Regions from separate parts of the Actinoplanes sp. GCM10030250 genome, predicted to be linked through region 2. Evidence: riboswitches for the same ligand, from Rfam matches in the RefSeq annotation. Region 2 holds a riboswitch; each other region holds the start of a gene.
What was found. A riboswitch is a leader RNA that binds a small molecule or an ion and turns the genes downstream of it on or off. The one in region 2 is predicted to bind cobalamin.

Region 1: another riboswitch for cobalamin. It lies ahead of ACFQV6_RS35600 (ribonucleoside-diphosphate reductase subunit alpha); the one in region 2 lies ahead of ACFQV6_RS18810 (VWA domain-containing protein).
Region 3: another riboswitch for cobalamin. It lies ahead of ACFQV6_RS30865 (CbtB domain-containing protein); the one in region 2 lies ahead of ACFQV6_RS18810 (VWA domain-containing protein).

What each region holds. Positions count from the first base shown of each region.
Region 1 covers NZ_JBHTDO010000038.1:34,413-39,400, reverse strand. The annotation lists gene ACFQV6_RS35605 (ribonucleotide-diphosphate reductase subunit beta) at 1-418, opposite strand, end outside; gene ACFQV6_RS35600 (ribonucleoside-diphosphate reductase subunit alpha) at 418-2,787, opposite strand; cobalamin riboswitch at 2,894-3,104, opposite strand; gene ACFQV6_RS35595 ((2Fe-2S)-binding protein) at 3,155-3,934, opposite strand; gene ACFQV6_RS35590 (ROK family transcriptional regulator) at 3,957-4,988, opposite strand, start outside.
Region 2 covers NZ_JBHTDO010000013.1:124,557-129,544, forward strand. The annotation lists gene ACFQV6_RS18795 (peptidoglycan-binding protein) at 1-208, shown strand, start outside; gene ACFQV6_RS18800 (ABC transporter ATP-binding protein) at 208-903, shown strand; gene ACFQV6_RS18805 (ABC transporter permease) at 912-2,213, shown strand; cobalamin riboswitch at 2,407-2,532, shown strand; gene ACFQV6_RS18810 (VWA domain-containing protein) at 2,589-4,931, shown strand.
Region 3 covers NZ_JBHTDO010000029.1:46,827-51,814, reverse strand. The annotation lists gene ACFQV6_RS30875 (amino acid permease) at 377-1,750, shown strand; gene ACFQV6_RS30870 (suppressor of fused domain protein) at 1,733-2,173, opposite strand; adenosylcobalamin (AdoCbl) riboswitch at 2,288-2,438, shown strand; gene ACFQV6_RS30865 (CbtB domain-containing protein) at 2,446-2,643, shown strand; gene ACFQV6_RS30860 (CbtA family protein) at 2,634-3,389, shown strand; gene ACFQV6_RS30855 (nitroreductase/quinone reductase family protein) at 3,439-4,272, opposite strand; gene ACFQV6_RS30850 (GTP-binding protein) at 4,902-4,988, shown strand, end outside.

The DNA.
Region 1 (4,988 bases), on a different contig from region 2:
AGCAGAACTCGGCCTTGCGGGCGATCGACGGGATGTTCTCCACCGCCGCGAACGCCGCGAACCGTTCCGCCTCGTCGGGGACATAGGTGTCGAGCAGGTTCAGATAGAACTGGACGTGCACGGCCTCCTCGAACAGCTGCCGGGACAGATAGAGGCGGCCCTCCGGCGAGTTGATGTGCTGATAGAGGTTGAGCACGAGGTTGTTCGCCACGATGGTGTCACCGGTGGCGAAGAACGCGACGAGCCGCGACACCAGGTGCTGCTCGGCGGGGGTCAGCCTGGCCAGGTCGGCGAGGTCGGAGTGCAGGTCGACCTCCTCGACGGTCCAGGTGTTCTTGATGGCGTCCTTGAACCGGTCGAAGAAGTGCGGATACCTCATCGGCCGCAGGGTCAGGTCCATTCCGGGGTCGAGCAGCATCACTGGCAGGCCTCACACGATTCGGGGTTCTCCAGGGAGCAGACTTCGGCGGGTGTCATCGCGGGGATGAGCGACACCGTCGCCTGCTGAATGCGCGTCGCGGGGCGCGACCGCAGGTAGTACGAGGTCTTCAGGCCGGCTTTCCAGCCGTAGAGGTACATCGACGAGAGCTTGCCGATGGTGGGTGCGCTGAGGAACAGGTTCAGCGACTGCGACTGGTCGATGAACGGTGCCCGTGCGGCGGCCAGATCGATCAGAGCCTTCTGCGGCAGTTCCCAGGCGGTGCGGAACAACTCGCGCACCTCCGCGGGCAGTTCCGCGATCGCCTGCACCGAACCTTCGGCGCGCCTGATCTGCTCGCGAATGGCGGCGGTCCACAGATTTCGGGCCTTGAGTTCCCGTACCAGATAAGTGTTGATCTGAAGGAACTCGCCGGACATCGTCTCGCGCTTGAACAGGTTGGAGACCTGCGGCTCGATGCATTCGTAACAGCCGGCGATGGACGCGATCGTGGCCGTCGGCGCGATCGCGACGAGCAGCGAATTACGCAGACCGTAATCGGCGATCTTCGATCGCAGCGCATTCCAGCGCGCGTTCTGCGAGACCGTGGCACCCCACAGGTCCGGATGCAGGTCACCCTTGGCGGCACGGGTTTCGGCGTACGCGGGATGCGCCCCGAACCGTTCCGCGAGGGTGGCCGACGCCTCCAGGGCGGTGAGGAAGATCTCCTCCTGCACCCGGGTGGACAGCTCGCGCGCCGCCTCCGAGTCGAACGGCAGCCGCAGCGTGAAGAACGCGTCCTGCAATCCCATCAGCCCCAGGCCGACCGGCCGCCAGCGCGGGTTCGACGCTTCCGCCTGCCGCGACGGGTAGAAGTTGATGTCGATGACCCGGTCGAGGAAGGTCACCGCTGTGCGTACCGTTGCCCGCAGTTTCTCCCAGTCCACGCCGCCCGCGGTGACGTGCGCGCCCAGGTTGATCGAGCCGAGGTTGCACACCGCCGTCTCGTCGTCGGAGTTGACCTCGAGGATCTCGGTGCACAGGTTCGACAGGTGGATCACGTTGCCGGCCGCACCGGTCTGGTTCGAACACGCGTTGGAGCGGTCCTTGAACGTCATCCAGCCGTTGCCGGTCTGCGCGAGCGTGCGCATCATCCGGCCGTACAGGTCCCGGGCCTTGACGGTTTTGACCGCCTTCTTCTCGGCCAGCCGGTAGGCCTCGTCGAACGCCGCACCGTAGAGATCCGGCAGCTCCGGCGCGTCGGACGGATCGATGAGCGACCAGTCGCCGTCGGCCTCGACCCGGCGCATGAACTCGTCGGGGATCCAGTTCGCCAGGTTGAGGTTGTGGGTACGCCGGGACTCCTCCCCCGTGTTGTCCCGCAGCTCGAGGAACTCCTCGATGTCCGGGTGCCACGGCTCCAGGTAGACGCAGGCCGCACCCTTGCGCCGCCCGCCCTGGTTGACCGCCGCCACACCCGCGTCCAGGGTCTTCAGGAACGGGACGATGCCGTTCGACCTGCCGTTCGTGCCGCGGATCAGCGCACCCCGGCCACGCACCCGCGACCAGGAGATGCCGATGCCGCCGGAGAACTTCGACAGTCTCGCCACCTGGTGGTACCGCTCGTAGATCGAGTCCAGCTCGTCCTTCGGCGAGTCGACCAGGAAGCACGACGACATCTGGGTGTGCCTCGTGCCGGAGTTGAACAGGGTCGGTGAGCTCGGCAGGTAGGCGAGCGACGACATCAGGCGGTAGAAGCCGATCGCCTCGGCCGCGGTCTGCGACAGGCCGCAGGCGACGCGCAGCAGCCAGTACTGGGGTGTCTCCACGACGATCCGCTGCTGGGGGTGGCGCAGCAGGTAGCGGTCGGCGACCGTACGCAGGCCGAAGTATTCGAACCGCAGGTCACCGGAGACGTCGACGGCGTCGTCGAGCTTGCGGGCGTTGCCGGCCACGAAAGCGGCGGTCTCGTCTCCGATCAGGCCGAGCGCGTGGGCGTACCGGATCGACTGGCTGAAGCTCGCCACGCCCTGCCCGCGGACCTCCTTGTCGACGAAGGCCGCCAGCAGCCGGGCCGCCAGCCGCGAGTACTGCGGCTCCTCGCTGATCAGCTCGGCGGACGTCTGGATCGACAGCCGGTCCAGTTCGGCGGTGCTCGCGCCGTCGTAGAGCCCGCTGATCGTCTTCGTGGCGACCCGCAGCGGGTCCACCTCGTCCAGGTCGGCGACCCAGAGCTCGACCGCCCGTACGATCTTGTTGACGTCGACCGGTTCCAGGTCCCCGTTGCGTTTACGGACCTGCATCGCGTGCCGGCGTTGCTCCGGCACCGTGGTCTTCTCCGGTGTGACCGTCACGGCCCACTCCTCCATGCCCTCTCGACAGGGCCGAAAGACACGCGGGGTGACGCCACCGGCCCGCGCGGGGCGGCCGGTTCCGTGGCGTCAGCCGTCCCACGCGGCCTTCGACCGCCGCACGCGGTACGTGCGGCGCGCTGGCAGGTCTTCGGACTCGTGGGCGTCCCGCTCGCTCCTACTGGCCGTCGCTTCCCAGGCCGGGGCCCAGTGCTTCGTTGACGGCTGTCGTTCCCACTCACCGCTGCGGGGCAGTCCCGGTATCACACCGGGTTCCCTGTTGCCTCGGCCGGGCCCTTGAGCGGACCGGCCGAACCAGCTGCGGGGCACACCATATATGGACGGCAGAGACGAAGTCACACCCATATGGTGTGTCGGATAAAGATCACTCCCCAGAGCGCAGCGCGGCGGCCCAGGTGCGGAGCCGGGCCGGTTCGGGGGTCAGGACGCAGTCGCCGCACGTGCCGCCGCCGGGGATCCGGTAGTAGAGGCAGCAGTTGTTGCGGACCAGGAACCAGCGTGCCTTCGCCGGGTCGGGACGGATCAGCCGGGCGGTACCCCGCAGCGGCTCCAGGTCGAGCACAGCCTCCACAACGGACGCGGCGCGCTCGGCGCAGGAGGGTGCGGCGTCGGCGATCATGCCGGCGGCACCGCCCAGGGCTGACGCGACGTTGCCCCACAGCACCTGGGGCGACAGGGCGAACCGCTCGCGGAAGACGTCGAGCACCGGTTCGACCAGGCCCTGGATCGCGGTGCGGGCGAGCGTCGGCGCCGCGCCCACGCGGGTTTGTTGTGCCGTCAGACCGCGCGCGGCGATCGGCATCGGGCCGCCCTCAACCGGGCGCCACCACATCCGCTCCCGGTCGGGGATCGGCAGCGCACCGCCGACCGCCACTGCACCGAGCACGGGTGAGAGCAGCCGGGACGCGAGGCCGAGGAAGATGATCGAGGCGGCGGCGCGTTCCTCGATGTCGCGGGGCGCGAGGCCACCCATTCTCGCCAGGGTCCGCCGGCCGGCGCCGACCCGCTCCGCGATCACCGTGGGGTCGAGCAGTGTCCGCAATGGCCGCCAGCCGGGCCCGTCGTCATACGGTTCCCAGGTGAAGTAGGGCCCGAGCCGCGCCGCCGACCGCAGAGCGGAGGCGGCGGCATCGTCGTCAGGCACAACCTCGACGGTACGCGGGTGCTCAGAGGGACAGCAGGTCGGACACCTGTGGCGAGTAGGTGGCGTAGAGCACCAGGGCCGCCGCGCCCACCACCGCGGCGTCGGCGCCGAGCGGGGAGGACTCGACCTTCGCCGTCCGGATGTTGCGGGCCAGCGTACGGGTGGCCAGGGCGTGTTCGGTGGCGCGGCGGAAGCGGTCCTCGACGTGGCGCAGGCTGTGCCCGCCGAGGATGACCAGGTCGACGTCGAGGATGTTGACTATGTCGACCACCGCGGTGGCGAGCCAGCCGGCGGCGGTCTCGACCACCTCGATCGCGAGCTGGTCACCGGCGGCCGCGGCGAGGCGTACGGCGGTGTAGTCGACAGCGGCCGGATCGTTGCGGAACAACCTCTCCAGCTCGGAGCTCTGCCCGTCGGCGAGGCGCCGCCGGGCGTCGGCCGCCAGGGCGAGTGGGTTGATCAGGCTCTCCAGGCAGCCGGTGTTGCCGCAGTAGCACTGCGGCCCGTCCGCCTTCATCGACGTATGGCCGAACTCGCCCGCGTTCATCGAGCCGCCCCGATAGATCTGGTGGTTCAGCACCAGGCCGCCGCCGACACCGGCGCCGAAGAAGAAGTACGCGAAGTCCGCCACCCCCCGGCCGGCACCGGCCCACCGCTCCCCGATGGCGGCGGCGGTGGAGTCGTTGTCCAGCGTGACCGGCAGTCCGGTGGCCTCGGCCAGCATTTGTTTGAGCGGCACACGTTCCCATCGGGTGAGCTGTGGTGGCCCCACGAGGACACCGAGCGAGTGATCGATCGGCCCGGGTGTGGCCAGGCCCAGCCCGAGCACCTTGTCGCGCGGGACCCCGGAGGTCAGCAGAACCTCGTCGACGAGTTCGGCGATGGCCTCGGTGACCCGCTCCGGCCCGGCCAGAGGCGGGGTCGGCCGATGCATCGCGACCAGCGGTTTTCCGTTCAGGTCGACAACGACGCAGGACAGTTCGAACGGGTCGAAGTGCACGCCGACGGCGAGCCCGGCGCCGGCGTTGATGCGCAGCAGGGTGCGGGGCTTGCC
Region 2 (4,988 bases):
AGACGTTCTCGCCGTGCCCGAGGCCGCCGTCTCGTCGTCGGCCGACGGGCGCACCACGGTGACCGTCGTCGCGGCCGACGGCAGACAGTCCCAGGTCGAGGTGATCCCGGGCGTGTCGGCGGCCGGCATGGTGGCGGTCGAGGCCGTCGACGGGACGCTGCGCGCCGGCGACCGGGTGGTCACCGGCGCGGACGGGGGCACCGGCTGATGACCGCGGTCCTGCACCTGGACCGGGTGGGCCGCGTGCACCCGGGGCCGCCGGCGGTGACCGCGCTGCACGACGCCACGCTGGTGGTGGAGCGGGGTGACTACCTGGCCGTCGTCGGGCCCTCCGGATCCGGCAAGTCCACGCTGCTCAACCTGCTCGGGCTGCTCGACCGGCCGACGAGCGGCGTCTACCGGCTGGACGGGATCGACGTGGCGGGGCTCAGCGAACGCGACCGCACGGCGTTGCGCGGCGGGCGGATCGGCTTCGTCTTCCAGTCCTTCCATCTGCTGGCGCACCGCACCGCCGTGGAGAACGTGATGCTGGCCCAGGTCTACAACGGTGCGCCGCGCCGCGACCGCCGGCGGCTCGCGCTGACGGCCCTCGGCCGGGTGGGTGTGGGGCACCGGGCGTTCGCGATGCCCACCACGATGTCCGGCGGGGAGCGGCAGCGGGTGGCGATCGCTCGTGCGCTCGTCAACGAACCCGCGATCCTGCTGTGCGACGAGCCGACCGGAAACCTGGACTCGGCCACGTCCCAGCGGCTGATGGAGTTGTTCGACGAGCTGCACGCGGCGGGCCTGACCATCGTGGTGATCACGCACGACGCGGCGGTGGCGGGGCGGGCGCGGCGGCTGGTGCGGATCGTCGACGGGACGCTGATCTCGGACGGCACGCCGATCGCAGCCGTGCCGTGAGGCGGGCGGTGCCTGAGCGCTCGGTCTTCGGGCTGCTCGACCTGGTTGCCGAGGCGGTCGCCGGGGTGCTGCAGCGGCCCGCCCGTTCGGTGCTGACCACGATCGGCACGGTCCTCGGTGTCGGTGCGTTCGTTGCGGTGCTCGGGCTGACCTCGACGGCCACCGGGCAGATCAGCAAGCGGTTCGACGCGCTGGCCGAGACGACCGTGACGGTCACCGATACCGGTGCTTCCGCCGACGCCCCGGCCGATTCCGCCGCCGCGGGTGCTGCCGCCGCGGGTGCTGCCGCCGCGGGTGCTGCCGCGTCCGCGGGTGCCGCCGCGGAGATCAACTTTCCGGCGGATGCCGATCGGCGGATCACCGCGCTCAACGGTGCGGAGGCCGCCGGTGTCTACTGGCAGGTGCCGCTGCGGAACCCGGTGATCGCCGGTTCGCCGGGTGTCGCCGCCGGGTCCCGGGCCAACGCCGGTGACCTGCCGGTCTACGCCGCCTCGGCGGGTGTCTTCGGTGCCGTGGAGAGCACCGTGAGCACCGGGCGGCTCTACGACGCCTTTCACGACAGCCGCGGGGAACCGGTTGCCGTTCTCGGTGCGGCCGCCGCCCGGCGGCTCAACATCCACCAGCTCAGCGGCCGTCCCGCGGTGTTCATCGACGGTGCGGCGTTCACCGTGGTCGGCATCATCTCGGACACCCGGCGCCTGCCCGAGTTGCTCCTCGGCGTACTTCTCCCGCGCACCACAGCGGAACGGCTCTACCCGCCGCCCGACCCGGTCTCCAACCCGGCCCGGATGGTGATCGAGACGCGGCTGGGCGCGGCCGGGCTGATCGCTCGCCAGGCCCCGGTGGCTCTGCGGCCGGACCGGGCCGGCGTGCTGCGGGCGGTGGCGCCGCCCGACCCGCGCAGCCTGCGGGACGGCGTGAGCACCGAGCTGTCCGGGCTCTTTCTGGCCCTGGCCGGGATCTGCCTGGTGATCGGTGCGGTCAGCATCACCAACACGACGCTGGTCGCGGTGATGGAACGGGTGGGCGAGATCGGTCTCCGGCGGGCGCTCGGCGCGCGGCGCAGACATGTCGCCGTCCAGTTCCTGTGCGAGTCGACGGCGCTGGGGGCCCTCGGTGGGCTGATTGGCACGTCGCTGGGGGTGGGTGTGGTGCTGGCGGTCGCCCTGCACCAGGAGTGGACGGTGGTGCTGGACCCGGTGACCGTGCTGCCGGCGCCGCTGGTCGGTGCGATCACGGGAATGCTGGCGGGCGCCTATCCGGCGGTGCGCGCCGCCACGATCGAGCCGGTCGAGGCCCTGCGGCGGTGAGCCCGGGCCGCGTCTGCGACAGGGGCCCTGGCCCGCGCCTTGCCGCCGGCCCTGGCCCGAGCGCCGTGGCGGGGGCGGCTCGCGCGCTGCGGTGGTGCACGCGGGCCTGGGCGCTGCGACGGGAGCCACTGTTGGCGGGGGTGCGTTGACGATCAGCCGTGCCGTAGGAAAGAGTGACCGGCGAGCGGTTGCGGAGGAACCCGGTGCGAGTCCGGGACGGTCCCGCCACTGTGACCGGGGAGCGACCCGCTACCCAGCGCCACGGCCCTGATCGGCCGGAAGGCGAGCGGGAAACGTCGATCCGGGAGTCAGGAGACTCCTGCCGCTCGTGCCACCGACGCGCGGGCGTGGACACCCGCCGGAAGGGATCCACCCGTGACGAGCCCGTACCCGTTCTCGGCCGTAGTCGGCCTCGACGACCTGCGCCTGGCACTGCTGCTCACCGCCGTCTCCCCGGCGGTCGGCGGGGTGCTGGTCCGCGGCGAGAAGGGCACCGCCAAGAGCACCGTGGTCCGCGCCCTCGCCGGCCTGCTGCCGGAGGTCGCCGTGGTGCGCGGCTGCCGGTTCGCCTGCGACCCCGGCGCCCCCGACCCCGATTGCCCCGACGGCCCACACGACGCCGACGCGCCGTCCGGGCCCTCCCGAAACGGCACCGGCACGACGGACGGGGCCTCGCGGAACGGGGCCGGCGGGCGGATGTCGCGGCCGGCGACCCTGGTCGAGCTGCCGGTCGGCGCCACCGAGGACCGGGTAGTGGGCACGCTCGATCTGCAGCGGGCGCTCAGCGACGGCGTCAAAGCCTACGAGCCGGGCCTGCTCGCCGCCGCACACCGTGGGGTTCTCTACGTCGACGAGGTCAACCTGCTTCCCGACCACCTGGTCGACCTGCTGCTGGACGCCGCCGCGATGGGCCGGGCGCACGTCGAGCGGGACGGTGTCTCGGTGAAGCACGCCGCCCGGTTCATGCTGGTCGGCACGATGAACCCGGAGGAGGGCGAGCCCCGCCCCCAGCTCGTCGACCGGTTCGGGCTGGTCGTCACCGTGGCCGCGCCCCGCGACGCCGTCCAGCGTGCCGAGGTGGTGCGCCGCCGCCTCGCCTACGAGGCCGACCCGGCCGGTTTCGCCGCCCGCTTCACCCCCGCCGAGCAGGACTACGCCACCCGCATCGCCGCCGCCCGCGCCCGGCTCGCCGCGGTTTCGCTGCCCGACACCGAACTGGACCGCATCGCCCGCGTCTGCCTCGCCTACGGCGTCGACGGCATGCGAGCCGACATCGTCGTCGCCCGCTGCGCGGTAGCCCTGGCCGCCTGGCACGGCCGCCCCACGGTCACCGCCGGCGACGTACGCGACGCCGCCCGCCTCGCCCTCCCGCACCGCCGCCGCACCGACCCCCTCGACCCACCCGGCACCGACGAGCAGAAACTCGAGGAAGCCCTGGCCGAAGCCGAACGCCAGGCCGAGGACGATCGCCGCGCCGAAGCCGAACGCCAGGCCGAGGACGACCGCCGCGCCGAAGCCGAACGTCAGGCCGAGGATGACCGCCGCGCCGAAGCCGAACGTCGCGCCGAAGCCGAACGCCGGGCCGCCGACGACCGTCGCGACGATGACGATCCCGACCCGGAGGGCGACGGACCACCCGATGGCGGAGGCGGTCCGCAAGGCCCGAGTGACGGCGCCGGGCCGCAGGGCGCAGGCTCGCATTCCGACGGTACGGACCTCAGCAGCCAATCCCCGGACGGTCCCGACCCGGCCCCCACCGATCAGCCCGCCCAGCCGGAGAAGGCGGGTGCCGCGGCCGGTGCCGGTGCCGCCTACCGCACCCGCACGCTGCGCATCTCCGCCCGCGGCGAGGGCGGCCACGCCGGGCGCCGCTCTCCCGCCTTCGCCCGCCGCGGCCGCGTGGTCGGCAGCCGCACCCCCCGCGGCAAACTCTCCGGCGCCCCCCACCTGCCCGCCACCCTCCGCGCAGCCCTGGAACGCACCGGCCTGGAACGCGCCGGCCTGGACCGCGCAGCCCTGGACCGCGCAGCCCTGGACCGTGCCGGGGATGAAGGGGGTGCGGGGCGTGCGGGGCGTGCGGTGGTGCGGGTGCAGCCACGCGATCTGCGGGAGTCAGTGCATGTCGGGCGGGAGGCGAACCTGGTTCTGTTCGTCGTGGACGCCTCCGGCTCGATGGCCGCTCGCAAGCGGATGACGCTCGTTAAAACGGCGGTGCTGTCGCTGCTGCGGGACGCCTACCAGCGGCGGGACCGGGTCGGGATGATCACTTTCCGGGGAATTGGGGCCGAGGTGGTACTCCCGCCGACGTCCAGCCACGAGGTCGGGGTGATGCGGCTGGCGGCGCTGCGTACCGGTGGGCGCACCCCGCTCGCCGCGGGCCTGCGCACCGCGGCCACCACGATCGCCACCGAACGCCGCCGTGACCCGCGCCGCCGCCCGCTGCTGATCCTGGTCACCGACGGCCGGTCGACGAGCGGCCCGGACCCCGTACTGATGGCGCCCGCACTCACCGGCGTGTCCACAGTGGTGGTCGACTGCGAGTCGGGCCCGATCCGTCTCGGTCAGGCTCGCCGCCTGGCCACCGCGCTGAACGCCGACGTGATGCCCCTCGACCAACTCGAGGCAGTCACCAGCCAGCGAACCGCGGCAACCCCCGGCGCCACCCCCGCGGCGACCACGGCGGATCCGGAAGACCGGGCTTACCGGCGCGCGGCCTGAGGCTCCAGCCCGTAAGGGTTGAAGCCTGACCACCGCAAGGGGGTGGGCGGAGTGAGC
Region 3 (4,988 bases), on a different contig from region 2:
CCCTGGATGCGATCACGGCCGTGACGTGATAGTCCGAGAGGGCGACCCGGTCCCGCACGGTTCGGGTCGCCCGTTCGCGGGCCGGGCGCCCCCTCCCGCCCGGGCCCCGCGAACGGCGCCACCCCGGCTGGTTCCCAGCACTGCCTCACGTCCGTTCCAGGCAGTGCTGGGAACCAGCCGGATCTGACCGCCCGGCAGAACCGGGAGCCGGCCGCGAACGGTGGGTGGCGTCCGGTGGGCGGGTGCTTTCAGGCGTACGGAAAAAGGTTCTGGGAACCGACGAAGCCGGCGGGGGCGCCGCGGCATGGAGGGGCAGGGGGCCGGCCGGCAGTGATGCTGGAAGGGAAGCGGGATGAGCCTTGGCCAAGGATCGGGGATGTTCCGGCGTAAGCCGGTCGAAACAATCGAGGAACCGGGAGAGAGTGGGCTCTCCCGGACGCTGGGACTGTGGCAGCTCACCGCCATCGGGGTGGGCGGAATCATCGGAGCCGGAATCTTCGCACTGGCCGGAGCGGTGGCGAACGAAACCGCCGGGCCAGCCGTCCTGATCTCATTCCTGCTGGCGGGCATCGCCAGCGCGGCAGCGGCGCTCTCCTACGCCGAATTCGCCGGGCTCATCCCGAAAGCGGGATCGGCCTACACCTACGGATATGCGGTCCTCGGCGAAGTGGTCGGCTGGTTCATCGGCTGGGACCTGCTGCTGGAATACACGGCCATCGTCGCCGTCGTCGCGATCGGCATCTCCGGCTACTTCAACTTCCTGATCGGCGAACTCGGCGCTGACCTGCCCGCCTGGATGCTCGGCGCACCAGGAACCGGCGACGGGCACGTGATCGACCTGTTCGCCGTGCTGCTCTGCCTGTTCATCGCATTCCTGCTGAACCAGGGAATCCGCACCGCCGCCCGATTCGAAACCATCGTCGTGGTCATCAAAGTCATCGTGGTGCTGGTGGTCATCGGAGTCGGCGTCTTCTACGTCAACACGGCCAACTACAACCCGTTCTTCCCCTTCGGCGTCAGCGGAGCAGTCACCGGAGCCGCGACAGTATTCTTCGCCGTCTTCGGATACGACGCGATGAGCACCGCCGCGGAAGAAGCCAAGGACGCCCGGCGGCATCTGCCGAAGGCCATCATCTACTCACTGATAATTTCCATGATCCTGTACGTGCTGGCGACGCTCGTCCTGACCGGAATGCAGAACTACCGTGACATCAACCCGACCAGCGGATTCTCCTCGGCATTCGAATCCGTCGGCCTCTCCGGACTGGCCAGCGTGATCGCCGTCGGAGCCATCATCGGCATCCTCACCGTCATGTTCACCTTCGCCCTCGGCGTCACCCGCGTCTGGTACGCGATGAGCCGCGACGGGCTCCTGCCGTCCTGGTTCGCCAAACTGCACCCGGTCCGGCGGGTACCGTCCCGGGTCACCTGGATCGTCGGCGTCGCCTCAGCGGTCATCGCCGGGTTCCTGCCGATCCGCGAAGCAGCCGAACTCACCAACATCGGGATCCTGCTCGCGTTCGTCGTGGTCTGCGTCGCCGTGATCGTGCTCCGCTACCGCCAGCCGGACCTGCCCCGCACCTTCAAGGTGCCCGGCATGCCCGTCGTGCCGATCCTCGGCATCGTCTTCTCCCTCTGGCTGATCACCTTCCTCGACCCGGTCACCTGGCTGCGCTTCGCCGTCTGGTTCCTGATCGGAGCGATCGTGTACTTCGCCTACGGCCGCAAGCACTCACTGCTCAACACGTAGGAACACGACCCGGCCGTTCGGGGTGCGGATCTCACCCAGCAGCGGATCACGGCTGATCCGCACCCGGCCGGAGTCGATGGTCACCTCGTCACCGTCCTCCAGCAGGACACCCCGGCCGTTCACATGCTCGGCCACCCGGCTCAGCACCGTGAACGCCTGGCGCGGCAACTCCCCACCGGGGACCCGCATGGTCAGCTCGAACCCCCAGCCCGACCAGTCCGGATCGTCGTCCTCCGACTTGGCGCCCAGCTCGGACAGTCCATAAGTGACAACATGCCAGTAGCCGCCGTCCGCAAACGCGGAACAGCCGTGCAAGCCGCCGGCGGTGGCCGGCGCGAAAGTGACGTGCTGGGCCGCCATGCCGGGGTAACGGCGCTCAAGCGCGGCATCAAGGGCGTCGCGGCCGGGTGTGGTGCTGGTCACTGCGGCATTATGCCCCGCTGTTGATCAACAGGTGGGTAGCGGTCTCACCTGGTGGCGCAAACGCCCCCGGGCCCGGCCGGCGCGGTTGTGCCCGCCCAGCCCCGGCCGTTAGGTTGTGGGAACAAATCTGCGGCGTCGCGAGAGAAACCGGTGAGAATCCGGTGCGGTCGCGCCACTGTGAACCGGACCCGCGAGGGCCGGGAAGTCAGGACGCTCACGCGTCGCAGGCCCCATCGATCGGGACGCGTCATCCCGTAGGAGGTTCACTCACCGTGCCCAAGGCCCACACCGCCGTCGCCGCACCGGCAGTCACCCCCAAACTCCTCGCCACCGCAGCCGGAATCACCGGCCTCATGCTGCTGCTCGCCTACCTGGTCGCCTTCGACCAGGGTGCCGTCTCCCAGAGCGGCATGTTCCTCCACGAGCTCATGCACGACGGCCGCCACCTGCTCGGTGTTCCGTGCCACTGAGGCTCATCGTTCGTGGCCTGCTCGCCGGGCTGATCGCGGGACTCCTCGCCGGGGGCTTCGCCTACGTGTTCGGCGAACCGCACGTGGACGCGGCCATCGCCATCGAGGAAGCGGCCGCCCACGCCGGTGGCGAGGTGTCGCATCACGAAGAGGAACTGGTCAGCCGGGGTACCCAGTCCGGCGCCGGACTGTTCCTCGCCACCGGGCTCTACGGGCTGGCGCTCGGCGGGATCTTCGCCATCGCGTACACACTGTTGCGGCGCCGGCTGCGGGTGGCCAGCGATGCCCGGGCCGCCCTCGGGCTGGCAGCGGGGACACTGCTCGGGTTCGTAGTGGTGCCGTTCCTCAAGTACCCGGCCAACCCGCCCGCTGTGGGTGACCCGGCGACCATCGACCAGCGGACCATCGCGTACCTGGCGGTGGTGGTTCTCGGGCTGGTGGCGGTGTGGGCCGGGGTGCTCGCGGCCCGGACACAGGCTGCCGAATGGCGGCGGGCTGTCGCCGGGGCTGGCGGGTTCCTGGTGGTGGTTGTGGTGGCGTACCTGCTGCTGCCCACGTTCGACGAAGTGCCGCAGACGTTCCCGGCGACGCTGCTGTGGGACTTCCGGATCTCGTCGCTAGGAACCCAGGTTGTGCTGTGGAGCGTGCTGGGGCTGACCTTCGCGGGAATGCTGTCGACCGTTCGTTCCCGGACCGGGTCGCCCGCTGCACCCGCTTCGCCTGCTGGGGCCGACAGCCTGGTCTGACTGATCCGGGAAAAGGGGGCGGCCCCTCGTCGGCCGCCCCCTTTTCCCGTTAAACGGCGTCGAGGACCGGGATCAAGGCGGTCTCCTCGCGGTCGAGGTGAGACTCGAGTTCCGTGGCGAGACGATCCACCTCGGCGGAAAGGGTCTCCCGGGGCAGATCGGCGTCGCCGAGAACCTCCAGCATGCGACCGATCAGCGCGGCGATCTTCTCGTGCTCGGTGCGCAACTCCCGCACCACCGGGGCCAGATCCGGGCGGTGATACTCCAGGCCCGGGAACATGCCCTCATCCTCACGTACGTGATGACCGTGCAGGCCGGCGCAGAGACTGAGACAGTTCACCCGCAGCTGAGCCCCCAGCACCGGCCCCGACCTGGCCACCTCCGCACGAATCAGGGACAACTCCCGGCGGAACGCATCATGCACCAGCTTCAGCATCCCGCCCGGCGTGGCGGCATCCGTCCGCGGCGGACCCGGGATCGCGGTCAGCGCCACGACCGGCAGCGCACGCCCGGACTGCCTCTCGTAGTCAGCCCATCCCGCATCCCCCTCGACGGCGCGAGCGAACGCCCGGTCCCGTTCCGCACCGTCGAGAACCGTGGCCCTCGCCTCGTACGTGAACGTGCCGTCCTCAACGGTGACAACCGGGTTGGCGAGCAGATTGTGGAACCAGGCCGGGTGCCGGGGCGAACCACCCGCCGACCCGATGACCAGGATGCGCTCACCACCGTCGGGCAGATAGCCGAGCGGCACGGTGTGCGGCTGTCCGGACTTGGCGCCGGTGGTGGTCACCAGAACCAGCCGGCCACCCTCGAACATGCCACCCACGATGCCGTGGTTGGCCCGGAACTCTTCGATGACAGGGACGTTGAATTCGTTCGGCATACTCAACTTTCGGATATTTCGGGCACGGAAAAGGACTGTGCGGCCCCTTGGTGAGGGCCTGGAGTTTGTGGGGCTCAGGAGTTTGTGCGGCACAGGTGACGGCTCGGGCGCTCCGGTGCATGCGGCGGCTCAAGCAAAACAGCAGCGGCGATCCGCTCGAAGGCGGCAGCGAAGGTGCCCAGCTGCACTGAGGTTGCGGCCAAGCGAAGACGGAGAGCGGCGGAGCACGGGCAGCGGGCGACCGGGGCGGCCGCCGGGCGATCACGCGCCGGCCGGGTGCCCCACTCGGTAATGGCCAAAGGCCGACCCGGCAGTCACGAACGACACCCTACAACGAGCCCGGCCCTCACCGCTCCCCCATGCGAGACGACCCCGCGAAGGCCAACTGACTTCTTTTCTTGTCGGTCGGCGAAGCCGTCCTTGTTGATTTGGATCGGGTGCGGTTTGCCGCACTACCTCTAAGCCATCCTAGGATGATAGGGGTGGATCCAGAGGTAAATCGGTTGCCCGGAGCAGGCTGCCCTGGTGGGGTGGACATGTCCGAACCCCGAGTGAGAAGAGATCTGAGATGCGAGCTGCGTACATGTCCCGGCCGGAAGGAGTCCGCACCACCATTAAGGACATGACGCTTGTCAATTCTCAATCTCGGCATCCTGGCGCACGTCGACGCCGGTAAGACCAGCCTCACCGAGCGGCTGCTGCACACCGCCGGCATC